Regions from separate parts of the Mesorhizobium sp. CAU 1732 genome, predicted to be linked through region 2. Evidence: predicted binding sites of a transcription regulator. Region 2 holds the regulator's gene; each other region holds the start of a gene.
What was found. Region 2 encodes LexA, which represses DNA repair genes until DNA is damaged. Its sites were predicted from a motif close to TGTTCNNNNTGTGTTCNG; they were not measured.

Region 1: a site for LexA is predicted at 2,292-2,309, ahead of AAFN55_RS07025 (PA0069 family radical SAM protein). Genes of this name have one in related genera too.
Region 3: a site for LexA is predicted at 2,717-2,734, ahead of AAFN55_RS08045 (sel1 repeat family protein). Genes of this name have one in related genera too.

Annotation. Positions count from the first base shown of each region.
Region 1 covers NZ_JBDQQR010000001.1:1,436,895-1,441,065, forward strand. The annotation lists gene AAFN55_RS07015 (F0F1 ATP synthase subunit B) at 1-123, shown strand, start outside; gene AAFN55_RS07020 (ribonuclease HII) at 245-910, opposite strand; gene AAFN55_RS07025 (PA0069 family radical SAM protein) at 1,064-2,218, opposite strand; gene AAFN55_RS07030 (glycosyltransferase) at 2,366-2,881, shown strand; gene moaB (molybdenum cofactor biosynthesis protein B) at 2,878-3,435, opposite strand; gene AAFN55_RS07040 (4-(cytidine 5'-diphospho)-2-C-methyl-D-erythritol kinase) at 3,422-4,171, opposite strand, start outside.
Region 2 covers NZ_JBDQQR010000001.1:2,877,132-2,881,302, reverse strand. The annotation lists gene AAFN55_RS13970 (ComEC/Rec2 family competence protein) at 1-1,151, shown strand, start outside; gene lexA (transcriptional repressor LexA) at 1,174-1,890, opposite strand; gene glp (gephyrin-like molybdotransferase Glp) at 1,998-3,197, opposite strand; gene moaC (cyclic pyranopterin monophosphate synthase MoaC) at 3,208-3,696, opposite strand; gene trpC (indole-3-glycerol phosphate synthase TrpC) at 3,703-4,171, opposite strand, start outside.
Region 3 covers NZ_JBDQQR010000001.1:1,639,554-1,643,724, reverse strand. The annotation lists gene AAFN55_RS08050 (acetyl/propionyl/methylcrotonyl-CoA carboxylase subunit alpha) at 1-1,722, shown strand, start outside; gene AAFN55_RS08045 (sel1 repeat family protein) at 2,337-2,594, opposite strand; gene AAFN55_RS08040 (DUF2147 domain-containing protein) at 3,032-3,370, shown strand; gene AAFN55_RS08035 (hypothetical protein) at 3,594-3,893, opposite strand; gene AAFN55_RS08030 (hypothetical protein) at 4,063-4,171, shown strand, end outside.

The DNA.
Region 1 (4,171 bases), 1.4 Mb from region 2:
TCCAGCGCGGTCGACGTTGCCATTGCGGCGGCGGGGCGTATCCTCGCCGACCGGGTCGACACCAAGGCCGACGCGGCGCTCTTCAAGTCGGCTCTCGACGACGTCAAGGCGCGGCTGAACTAAGCCGGTCTCACCGACATTTTGAAAACGCCGCCTCCGGGCGGCGTTTTTCGTTGTCGATTCTTCGCACGATAGGGCTGATGAAAACCGGAAAGTCTCTCGAAAGCGGGGCAGAAATCCCGGTCTATCCGACAGGTTCGGCCAGCCGGAACGGCGCGAACGACAGGCGATGCAGCCGCGATGCGGGGCCGTGGGCGCTGATCGCCGTGCGGTGGCGCTCGGTCGCATAACCCATATGCACTTCGAAGCCGTAGCGCAGGTCGCAGGCGCCGGCACGCGCCATCATGCGGTCGCGCACCACCTTGGCGACGATCGATGCCGCTGCGATCGACTGGGAACGCTGATCGCCTTTGACGATGGCGCGGCCGAGGCAGATGAGGCCGGGCGGAACGTCGCGCCCATCGGCCAGAACCATCAGGGGCTGGACGCACAGCGTCGCGACAGAGCGGCGCATCGCCTCGAGGCTCGCCTTGCGGATGTCGGCGGCATCGATGGACAGGGCCGAGACCGAGGCGAACGAAACCGCGACCGCGTGCGACAGGATGTCGGCGAACACGCGTTCGCGTGCACCGGCGTCGAGCCGCTTCGAATCGTCGAGGCCATCGGGAATCGAATCGGGATCGAGAATCACGGCAGCCGCTACGACGGGACCTGCGAGCGGACCGCGTCCGGCCTCGTCCGTGCCCGCGACCGGCAAACGCCCGTCCCGCATCGCCTCGCGCTCGAGCGTGAAGTCGGGCCGAACGGGCAGTTCGAAAAGGGTCGGAGAATCGGGGCGCGGGCGAGTCATGTGCGGCAAGCTCGCACCGGCTCCGATTCTCCGCAAGACCTTCCCGACCCAAAGGGGCGGCGGATCGGGAAGGCGTCCGTCGGCGCAGGGGACAGGCAAAGGCCGGACGGGACTGGAATGGCCGGGCAGGGTGCGCGACCATGACTGGTTATGTCAGAGCAGCATGAGCTGCTGACCCGCCTGTGCCGGCGGCGTGAAGAGGTCGTTGCGAAGCCGGCGGCGTTCGGTGTTGAGACCGAGGCGCTTGGCGGCGATCTCGAACCGGCGTCCGATCTGCCAGGCATAGGGGCCGGTGCCCTTCATGCGCTTGCCCCACTCGGCGTCGTAATCCTTGCCGTCCCGCATCGAGCGGATCAGCGAGACGACGTGGCGGTAGCGGTCGGGATAGTTCCGCAGGAGCCAGTCCTTGAAGATCGGGCTGACCTCCAGCGGCAGGCGCAGGATGATGTAGCCGGCCTCACGCGCACCCGCCGCATAGGCGGATTCCAGAATGCGCTCGATCTCCTGGTCGTTGAGGGCAGGGATCACCGGCCCGATCATCACCGACACCGGAATTCCGGCCTCGTCCATCGCCCGCAGGGCTTCCAGCCGGCGCGCAGGCGTGGCGGCACGCGGTTCCATAGTGCGCGCGAGCTTGCGGTCGAGCGTCGTCACCGACAGCGCCACCTTGGCCAGGCCCTTTTCCGCCATCCGCGACAGGATATCGATGTCGCGCATCACGAGCGCCGACTTGGTCACGATGCCCACCGGGTGGTTGTGCGCCTCCAGAACTTCCAGCACCTCGCGCATGATGCGCCATTGCTTCTCGATCGGCTGGTAAGGGTCGGTGTTGGTGCCGATGGCGATCGTCTTTGGCTCGTAGCCGGGCTTCGCCAGCTCGCGCTCCAAAAGGCGCGCCGCGTCCGGCTTGGCGAACAGCTTCGCCTCGAAGTCAAGCCCCGCCGACAGGCCCATATAGCTGTGCGTCGGCCGCGCGAAGCAGTAGACGCAGCCATGCTCGCAGCCACGATACGGATTGATCGACCGGTCGAAGGAGATGTCGGGCGAATCGTTGCGGGTGATGATGGTGCGCGGCTTCTCGACCTGCACCTCGGTCTTGAACGGCGGCAATTCCTCCAGCGAGTTCCAGCCATCGTCGAAGACATGACGGGAAACGGGCTCGAAGCGGCCGCTCATATTGACGCCCGCACCGCGGCCGCGACGCCGGTCGAAACCGACGCGCAATCCGCTTTCCTCGATCATGGCATTGGCCATGGGGGCGCCACCGCTGGTGTAGGCTGCGATGTCGGCTTGTCTGATAGGTTCCATGAAGTGCGCTCCGGGGCGGTTCTGCCGCTTGCGACTCGTCTCTCTTTGATGAAACTATTCCTATTTTACCAAAGAGAACAAAGCAAGAACTTTCTTCGCTGCAGCGCAACGCTGGCGTTGCCGTGCGGTTTCGGCTATTTCGCGATGATGCTGTCGGTCGTGATCGAAACGCGGAACCACGAGGATGCGCTTGCGCGCACGCTGTCATCTCTGGTGGGGGCAGCGGTCGAGGGCGTCGTTCGCGAGGTGATCGTCTGCGACACCGGCTCGTCCGACCAGACCCATCGCGTCGCGGAGCATGCCGGCTGCCATTACATCGCCAATGCGCATGCGTCCGCCGGGGTGCGGCAGGCCAAGAGCGAATGGATCCTGCTTCTGGAACCGGGCGCTCGCCTGCGCGAGGGCTGGATGGAGACGGTGATGTCGCACATCAACGCGGCGACGAACGCGGCGCGGTTCACCCGCTCGAAGCATCCCCGCCTGCCTTTTCTCTCCCGCATATTTGCCGGCCGGCGTCCGCTGGTGGACGGCCTAGTGATCACCAAGCGCCAGGCCATGTCGCTGTCGCGCGGCGACGGTTCGGCCGGCATGATCGCCAAGGCGGTCTCCGCCCGGCGTCTCGCCGCCGAAATCCTCGCTGCGCCTGTGGTCAAGGATGCCTAGACGGCAGTTCCCGCGCCGCGCCGCAGATGCTCGTCCAGCCGGGGCATGATCTCCACGAAATTGCACGGCATGTGCCGGTAGTCGAGCTGCGGCTTGAGGATACCGTCCCACGCGTCGCGGCATGCGCCCGGTGAACCCGGCAGCACGAAGACGAAGGTCGCGTTGAGGACGCCGCCGGTCGCGCGCGACTGGATCGTGGAGGTGCCGATCTTGTCGTAGGAGATGCGGTGGAACACTTCTGAAAAGCCGTCCATGCGCTTTTCGAACAGTGGCTCGAGCGCCTCAGGCGTCACATCGCGGCCGGTGAAGCCGGTCCCGCCGGTCGTGATGATCACGTCGATCGCATCGTCCTTCGACCAGCGCGAGACGATCGCGCGGATTTGTTCGACGTCGTCGGTGACGATGTCGCGCGCGGCAAGCCTGTGACCGGCTTCCGCGATGCGCTCTGCAAGCGTCGCGCCGGACTTGTCGTCGGCGAGGCTGCGCGTGTCGGAGACCGTGAGAACGGCGATGCCGACCGCCACGAAGGGTCTCGTCTCGTCAATCCGCGCCATGGATTTGCTCCCGCTCGATCGTCCGTGTCGCCTCGACATACCATGTTGGACGGGCGGTAGCGATTGCGGCCGCCGCTGTCGCCGCCTCGTCCTGTGAGCCGAAGATGCCGAAACATGTCGCGCCCGACCCGGACATGCGCGCCAGCGCTGCCCCATTGGCGGTGAGCGTCTTGACCACGTCGCCGATGTCTGGCGCGATCGACATCGCCGGATGTTCGAGATCGTTGCGCGTCGAGCCCAGCCAACCAACGAGGTTGGCCATGCTGGACGTGGCACGCAATGGCGGCAGCGGCGAATTCTCGCGGCTTTGCAGCGCCTTGAAGATCGCCGGTGTGGAAACGCCGACACCGGGATTGGCCAGCACCATATGAAGCTCCGGCAACACGACCGGCGCCAGCCTCTCTCCGATGCCGGTTGCGATGAGCGGTCGGGCTGCAAGGCACATCGGCAGATCGGCTCCGAGAGCCAGGGCCTCGCGTCGCAGAACCTCCTCGTCGAGGTCGAGCCGCCAGACCCGGCACAGAACACGCAAAGTCGCAGCCGCGTCGCTCGACCCGCCGCCGATCCCCGATGCGATCGGCAACGCCTTGTCGAGGTCCAGCGCGACGGCAGGTGTCGGCCGCGTGCCCGCCAACCGTCGCAGCAGATCGCGTGCGCGCGCAACGAGATTGTCGCTGTCGGTGGCGAGCCCTTGCGCGTAGCGGCCCTGAATGGTGAGCGTGTCCCGCTCAGCGAG
Region 2 (4,171 bases):
TCTCGGCGATCATCATCCTTTTGATCGCGCCGCATGAAGTCGTCGGCCCGAGTTTCCAGATGTCGTTTGCGGCAACTGCCGCGCTCGTTGCCTCCTATGCTGCGTGGACGGAATACCGACAGGGAAAGCCGGCCAGCGGACCTCCGCCGCGGCGGTCGCCTGTCGCCTCCGTCCTGCGGGCGAGCGGAATCTACGCGGCGGGGCTCTCGATGACGTCCGTCGTCGCCGGCCTTGCGACGGCGCTTTTCACCGCATGGCATTTCCAGCAGGTCGCCCCGCTCGGTCTGGTGGCGAACCTGGCTGCAATGCCGTTCGTCTCGGTGATCGTCATGCCGATGGCGGTCATCGCATCGATCCTCATGCCGTTCGGCCTGGAAGGGCCAGCGCTGCAATTGATGGGGCTCGGCATCGCCGCGATGAATGCGGTCGCGATCTGGCTGGCTGAGCGATCCGTATTCGACATGACCGGCGCGATTCCGCTGGGCGCCGTGCTGATCACGACGCTTGCACTCGCATTTCTGACGATGACGGATGGGGTGATGCGGTGGGCTGCCGCGCCGCTTCTGGCAATCGCCGCATTCATGCTTTTCATGCGGGATGTGCCGGATGTCATCATCTCCGAAGATGGCAGTCTCGTCGCCATGCGGCTCGAGGATGGCCGCGTCGCCGTCAATCGCCCGCGTCCGCGCGCATTTACGATGGACAACTGGATGCGAGCTTTTGCAGCCACGGAGATCGTCCGACCCGGCACTGCCGCGGGATCACAAGCGGAGCACGCCTCGGGCTTCATCTGCAACGACGAGGGCTTGTGCATCGCGCGGCACGGAAGCGGGGGCGTTGTGGCCTATGCGGCGACCGAAAATGACGCGGCAGGTGTCTGCGGCGAAGCAACCGTCATCATCATCGACGACGCCACCGCCGGCGATCCGTGCGAAAACGCGGCAGTGCTGGTCATTACCAAACGCGACCTCGCGCGCCATGGCAGCGTCGAGTTCTCGTTTCCCGCAAATGGCCTGCGCCCCACGCCCCGCTACGCGATCAGGGAACCGTACCGCGCGTGGCACCATCATCGCCAGTTCTCGCGCGCAGCGCGCGGCATGCCGCCCTACCAGCGCGAAAATCCCGCCGAAGCCAATGACCGGCGGGATTAGAGGCCGGGCGCGCCGTCTGCCTTCAATAGCGGCGGATCAGGCCGACGAGTTTGCCCTGAACCTTGATGCGGTCCGGTCCGAAGATGCGTGTTTCGTAAGCCGGATTGGCGGCTTCCAGCGCGATCGACGCGCCCTTTCGACGGAACCGCTTGAGGGTCGCTTCCTCGTCATCGACGAGCGCAACGACGATATCGCCCGGACTGGCCGTCTGGCCATCCTTGATGATGACCGTGTCGCCGTCGAAGATGCCGGCCTCGATCATCGAGTCGCCTTTGACCTCGAGCGCATAGTGCTCGCCACCGGACAGCATTTCCGGCGGTACGCTGATCGAATGCGTCTTGTGCTGGATCGCGTCGATCGGAACGCCGGCCGCGATCCGCCCCATGACCGGGATCGATACGGACGCCGGAGTGTCGTCGTCATTGCTATGGGTATGCAGGCGGGAGCGCTCAGGCGCCCTGCCGAGGCTGCCCTGGATGACGCTCGGTGAAAACTTCTTCGCCGCATTCAGGCCCGGAGCAATCGAATCGGGAAGCCGCAGAACCTCCAGCGCGCGCGCCCTGTTGGGAAGACGCCTGATGAAGCCCCGTTCCTCGAGAGCGGTGATGAGACGGTGGATGCCGGATTTGGACGCCAGATCGAGCGCTTCCTTCATTTCGTCGAAAGAAGGGGGGATTCCCGTCTCCTTCAACCGCTCATGGATGAAGAGAAGCAGTTCGTGTTGCTTGCGCGTCAGCATCGCTCGCCCCTTGGGAATCGATCCAAAAACAAAACCAGAACAAACACTATCTGTTCCAGTTGTGTTCCGCAACACGTTTAATTTTAATGAATTCGTTGATGCTTTGTTCAGCTTAGCAGCATGACGCGGCAAGCATCGCCAGGCTCGGCCGCGGCTGCTCCCGGCTCTCTGACGATCAGCGCATTCGATGCGGCGAGCGTCTTGAGCATCGACGAATCCTGCGTGCCGAAGGGGGTCGCGGTGAGTTCGCCATCACGGTCCTCGACATGCGCCCGCACGTAATCCTGTCGGTGATCGTTGGCTTTCATGGGCGATCCGAGACGGGCTGAGCGCAATCGGTTGGCGGTAGAGCGGCCGGCGAGGGCAGCCACCAGCGGCACGAGGAAGACATAGGCACAAACCATGCTCGAGACAGGGTTGCCCGGCAGACCCAGCACCCGCGTGTCATCGAAGCGCCCGAACATCAGCGGCTTGCCCGGACGCATGGCGATCTTCCAGAACTCAAGCTGCATTCCCTGGCCGGCAAGCACGTCGCGGACGAGGTCGTGGTCACCGACAGACGCGCCGCCCAGCGTGACGACGATGTCGGCGCGCGCGGCGCGTGCGCGATCCATGGAGGCGGCGATCTGCGCGCGATCGTCGGGGACGATGCCGAGGTCGAGGATTTGCGCGCCGGCGTTGCGCGCGATCGCGGCGACGCCATAGCTGTTGGACGCGACGATCTGGTCCGGGCCGGGATTGTCACCCGGTGCGACAAGCTCCGTGCCGGTGGCGATGATCGCGACCAGCGGTTTGCGCACAACCGGCAGCATCGCATGGTTGGCGGCCGCGGCGAGCGAAAGTGCGGCCGGATCGAGCAGGCGGCCAGCGCTCAAGAGTGGCTCGCCGGTGATGAAGTCGAGGCCTTCGCGGCGGATGTGTCTGCCCTTTGGCGTCGCTTCCAGCGCCTCGATGGTCTGGTTGCCGACACCCTTGGCATCTTCCTGAAGGAGAACCGTGTCGGCGCCATTTGGAATCGGTGCGCCGGTAAAGATGCGCACGGCCTCGCCGGGGCCGACCGTGCCGTCGAAGCGCTTGCCGGCGATCGATTCGCCGATCACGTTGAGCTTTGCCGGTATGGTCTCGATGTCTTGCCCACGCACCGCATAGCCGTCCATCGCCGAGGCGGGGAAGGGCGGTTGCGTTCGTCTTGCGGCGATGGCCGAGGCCAAAACGCGACCGGAGGCTTCGGCGATTGCGACATCTTCCGCGCCAAGCGGACCGGCGTCGCGCAGGAGTTGCGCCAGCGCATCGTCGACGGGCAGCAGACCAGCCAACTCAGGCCTCCGCGGCGCGGTAATCGCCGGATTTGCCGCCGCTCTTCTCGACAACGCGGATTCCGGTGATCGTCATTCCACGATCGGCGGCCTTGGCCATGTCGTAGATCGTGAGGCAGGCGACGGATGCGGCCGTGAGCGCTTCCATCTCCACACCGGTTTTGCCGGTCACACGGGCCAGCGCGCGCACGCGCAGGCCGGGCAGCGTGGCGTCAGGCTCGATATCGACGGAAACCTTCGTGAGCAGAAGCGGATGGCAAAGCGGAATCAGCTCGTGCGTGCGCTTGGCCGCCATGATGCCGGCGATGCGCGCGGTGCCCAGAACGTCCCCCTTCTTGGCGTCGCCATCGAGGATCATGCGCAGCGTCTCCGCTTTCATGACCACCGCGCCTTCCGCGATCGCGGTACGCTCGGTCTCGGCCTTGGCGCCGACATCCACCATGTTGGCTTCGCCCGATGCACCCAGATGTGTGAGGCCGGAACCGCTCATCGGGTGTCAGCCTGCCGCGCTGCGCTGTTCGATGCCGAGAAGCGTGCGGGTCGCAAGTGTCACATCGGCCTGCCGCATCAGGCTCTCGCCGACGAGGAAGCAGGAGATGCCAGAATTCGACAGGCGATTGCAGTCGGCATGCGTGAAGATGCCGCTTTCGCCGACGATGAGGCGCTCGTCGGGCACGAGTTGCGCCAGACGTTCCGATGTCTCGAGGCCTACTTCAAACGTTCGCAGGTTGCGGTTGTTGATGCCGATGAGGGGTGAGGCGAGTTTTAGGGCGCGCTCCATCTCCGCCTCGTCATGCACCTCGATCAGCACGTCCATGCCGAGGTCGTGCGCTTCGCCTTCCAGGGCCCGCGCGTCGTCATCCGATAGGCTCGCCATGATGATCAGGATCGCGTCAGCACCCCAACTGCGCGCTTCATGGACCTGATAGGTCTCGAACATGAAGTCCTTGCGCAGCACGGGCATG
Region 3 (4,171 bases), 1.2 Mb from region 2:
GGGTTCCTTTCGGAAAACCCCGATTTCGTCGATGCGGTCGAGGCGGCCGGGCTCGTCTTCATCGGACCGTCGGCCTCGGCCATCCGCGCGATGGGCCTGAAGGACGCCGCCAAGCGGCTGATGGAGAAAGCCGGCGTGCCGGTCGTTCCGGGCTATCACGGCGAGGGCCAGGAGATCGTCATCCTCGCCTCCAAGGCGCGCGAGATCGGCTATCCCGTGCTCATCAAGGCGCGCGCCGGCGGCGGCGGCAAGGGCATGCGCAAGGTCGACGATCCCGACGCGTTTCCCGAGGCGCTGGCATCCGCCAAGCGCGAGGCCAAGGCCTCGTTCGGCGACGACCGGGTTCTGGTCGAGAAATATGTCGACAAGCCGCGCCATATCGAGGTGCAGGTCTTCGGCGACAAGCACGGCAACGTCGTGCACCTGTTCGAGCGCGACTGCTCGGCCCAGCGCCGCCACCAGAAGGTCATCGAGGAGGCGCCCGCCCCCGGCATGACCGACGCGATGCGCGCGGCGATGACCGATGCGGCGGTGAAGGCCGCGCAGGCGATTTCCTATTCGGGCGCCGGCACGATCGAGTTCATCGTCGATGCCTCGGATGGCCTCAAGCCCGACCGGTTCTGGTTCATGGAAATGAACACGCGGCTGCAGGTCGAGCATCCGGTGACCGAGATGGTGACGGGCGTCGATCTGGTCGAATGGCAGTTGCGCGTCGCGGCGGGCGAGCCCCTGCCCAAGACGCAGGACCAGATCTCGCTCGACGGACACGCCTTCGAGGCGCGGCTCTATGCCGAGGATGCGGCCAAGGGTTTCCTGCCGGCGATCGGCACGCTGCATCACCTGCGCTTTCCCGAAGGTCCGGGCATCCGCGTCGAAACCGGCGTTCGCGCCGGCGATGCGATCTCGCCCTTCTACGATCCGATGATCGCCAAGCTCGTCACCCATGGCGCAAACCGCAAGGCGGCGCTCGATCTCTTAAGCGAGGCGCTGGCGGACACGCAGATTGCGGGGTCCGTGGTCAACACCGCCTTCCTGGCGGCGCTGGCGGCCGATGCGGATTTCGCGGCAGGCGACGTCGATACGGGGCTGATCGCGCGCAAGCAGGATGCGCTCACGGCGCTTGCCGAACCGCAGTCCGCGCATCTGGCGGCGGCCGCGATCGCCGCAGCCGACATCGCGGCCGACCGCAACGCGGCCGATCCCTGGTCGTCGCTGGCGGGCTACGCGCATTTCCACGCCACGCCCAAGCGCATCCGCCTGGGCGTCGGGGACGAGACTGTCACGTTCCGGCTGAGCGTCGCTGCCAACGGCAATGTCGACTTGCGCTTCGGGGATGGTGTCGAGGGCACGCGGATCGCGCCGTCGCGCCTGCCGACCGCGCGCTGGCCCGGCCATGTCACGGTGTTTTCCGGCACGGCGAGCCACACCTTCACGGTCGCGGACCCGTTCGCGCTGGCCGAGGCCGCATCCGGCGGCAGCGACGCCTTGCGGGCGCCTATGCCGGGGTTGGTGAAGGTCGTGCGCGCCGCTGTCGGCGAGACGGTCGAGAAGGGCCAGCCGCTGCTGGTGCTCGAAGCCATGAAGATGGAGCATACGATCGCCGCGCCGCATGACGGGGTCATCGCCGAGATCGCGTCGGAAGGCGCGCAGGTGACCGACGGCACGGTGCTGGTGCGCTTTGAGGAGATCGAAGAGGCAAAGCCCGCAAGCCTGCTCGGCTAGAGCGTTTCAAGTTATACCGGAACACCCCCTCCACCACGTCGTGGTCCCCCTCCCCCACAGGTGGGGGAGGATCGAGGTTGCGGACGGCCGCTACGCTGGTTCCTCCCCTGCGAAGCGGGGGTCCGAAGGATGGGCGGGACAAGCGGCTCGCCCCCAGGACCGCCGAAGGCGGTTGGGGGTTCGGTCAAAAGCGATTCCACCTCATCCGGAACCGCTTTGGTGTTCGAAATAGCGAAGGCCGCGCCGGCTTATGCTCCGGTCGCGGCCTTGATGCCCTGGCTATCGCCCTTGCGCCCCCCGCGCCAAAAGCCTTGCCGTCCCTGTTTGCGGCGAACCGTCATCGCGGCTCGCTCGTTCTTGCAGTCCCCCCGGTGGTTTTCCCCGGCTATCGCCCTTGCGCCCCCGCGCCAAAAGCCTCGCCGTCCCTGTTTGCGGCGGGCCGTCATCGCGGCTCGCTCGTTCTTGCAGTCCCCCCGGTGGTTTTCCCCGGTATCGCCCTTGCGCCCCCGCGCCAAAAGCCTTGCCGTCCCTGTTTGCGGCGAACCGTCATTGCGGCCCGCTCGTTCTTGCAGTCCCCCCGGTGGTTTTCCCGGTATTCAGTCTGGAGCGGTTTCTTAGTGAACCGTCATCCATTCGCGGGCTTCGCGCAGCGCCTTGGCGATGTCCGTCTTGCTCATCGTGGCCGAGAGTTCGGAGCGCAGTTCGGCAGCGCGCTCGGAGCCCTTGATGGCGGCGATGTTGAACCATTTGTGCGCCGCGACCAGGTCGGTGTCGCAATCGCGGCCGGTGGCGTACATCAGTCCGAGTTCGAACAGGATTTCCGCCTGGGCGGTGGAGCCGATGCCGGCTTCAAGCATGTCAAAACGAGCCATTTGTCTGTCCCCTGCTTCTGTCCCGAGAGCCGGTTTTCCGGTGCGTCTCGCTGTGTGATCCGATGCTTCACAGGATGCCGGGGAGGCTTGAATCCGTCGTTAAATGGCGTGCTTAATTTGCGGAAAACAAAACTAAAACAAGAGGTAAAGCTCGGATTTCGTTAAGGATAGGAGTCCGCGCATTGCTCGGCTTTTGACGAAAATTCGTCGAAAATTCTGCCGGCCCGGGGAAAGCCTTTGATAACCACGAGTCCAGCGACGAATTTTGACGAGCGCGGATTTCACGCTGAAAATCGCGATCTGCGGCAACCGCGAAAGCCGTTTCGAGGATGTCGCAAGGTCTCTTCCAAGCCACCGAAAGTTGGATTACGCTTACGTTTGCGTAAGGCGATAGTCCGGCACTGCGCAATCGGGAGACGCCGGACGGGAGGAACCACATGCTTCGTATAGTTACGCTCGCTGCGGCGAGCTTCATGCTGGCCGGGATAGCTCAGGCCGACCCGATCGAAGGCAATTGGAGGACGGATAGCGGGGCGACGGCCCAGATCGCCGGATCCGGCGGCGGTTTCACCATCACGCTGCGCAGCGGCGAACATAATGGCAAGCGCATCGGCCAGATGAGCCCCAATGGCGACGGCAAATACAAGGGCACCATCACGGACCCCGCCGACGACAAGACCTATTCGGGCAACGCGACGCTCAAGGGCAACGCGCTGGCGATGCAGGGATGCGTGGCGGTGGTGTTCTGCCGCACGCAGAACTGGAAGCGCCAGTAGCTCCGAGACTGCGAGAGGCCGGGGCCATGCCGCCGGCCTTTTATCGTTTCTAAGTCAGGCTTCTACCGAAACACCCCCTCCACCACTTCGTGGTCCCCCTCCCCCGCTTCGCAGGGGAGGATCCGAGGCCGCGGACAATCGCTACCTGGATCCTCCCCCATTTTCATGGGGGAGGGGAACCACGAAGTGATGGAGGGGGTGTTTCGCAAGCAGCGATTCCACCTCATGCGGAACCGCTTTGGGCAACCATGCGCCCGACCTGGCCAAACACCGCAAGAAGCCCCACCACCAGCCCGACATAGTGCAGCCTGGTCTTTGCGAACCCGGCCACTGCGCCCGCGCCACTAAAAAACCTGGCCGGATAGTAGACGAGCGCGGTGGCGAGATAGGAGAACAGGATCGGGCCGATCAGGAGCCCCACTCCGCGGCCCCAGTTTCCGTCTGACGCCGCAGCGGCGGCCGCCGGGGACAGAAGGATCAGCGAGAGAACGATCAGAACCGAAAGCGTGATCGCCTGATGCATGCGCAACTTCCCCCGAAACACAGTCGACCTGCCAGTCTCCAGCAGGGTTCGCTCACAGTGACTTGATTTATCGGCGTTTACCACCCTGAACCGCAGATGAACGGCCCTCTCAGGGTCGGTTCAGGGCAATTGCGGCAATCTCCTGTCAAGACTGAGGGAGACGAAACACATGCTGGCCCGCCGCTTCACGATCGTATGCCTGCTGGTGACCATCTTCGGAATGGGCCTCGCCGTTCTCGTGGCCGAGAAGAGCCGCCCGTCCTACGCCTACAACAGCC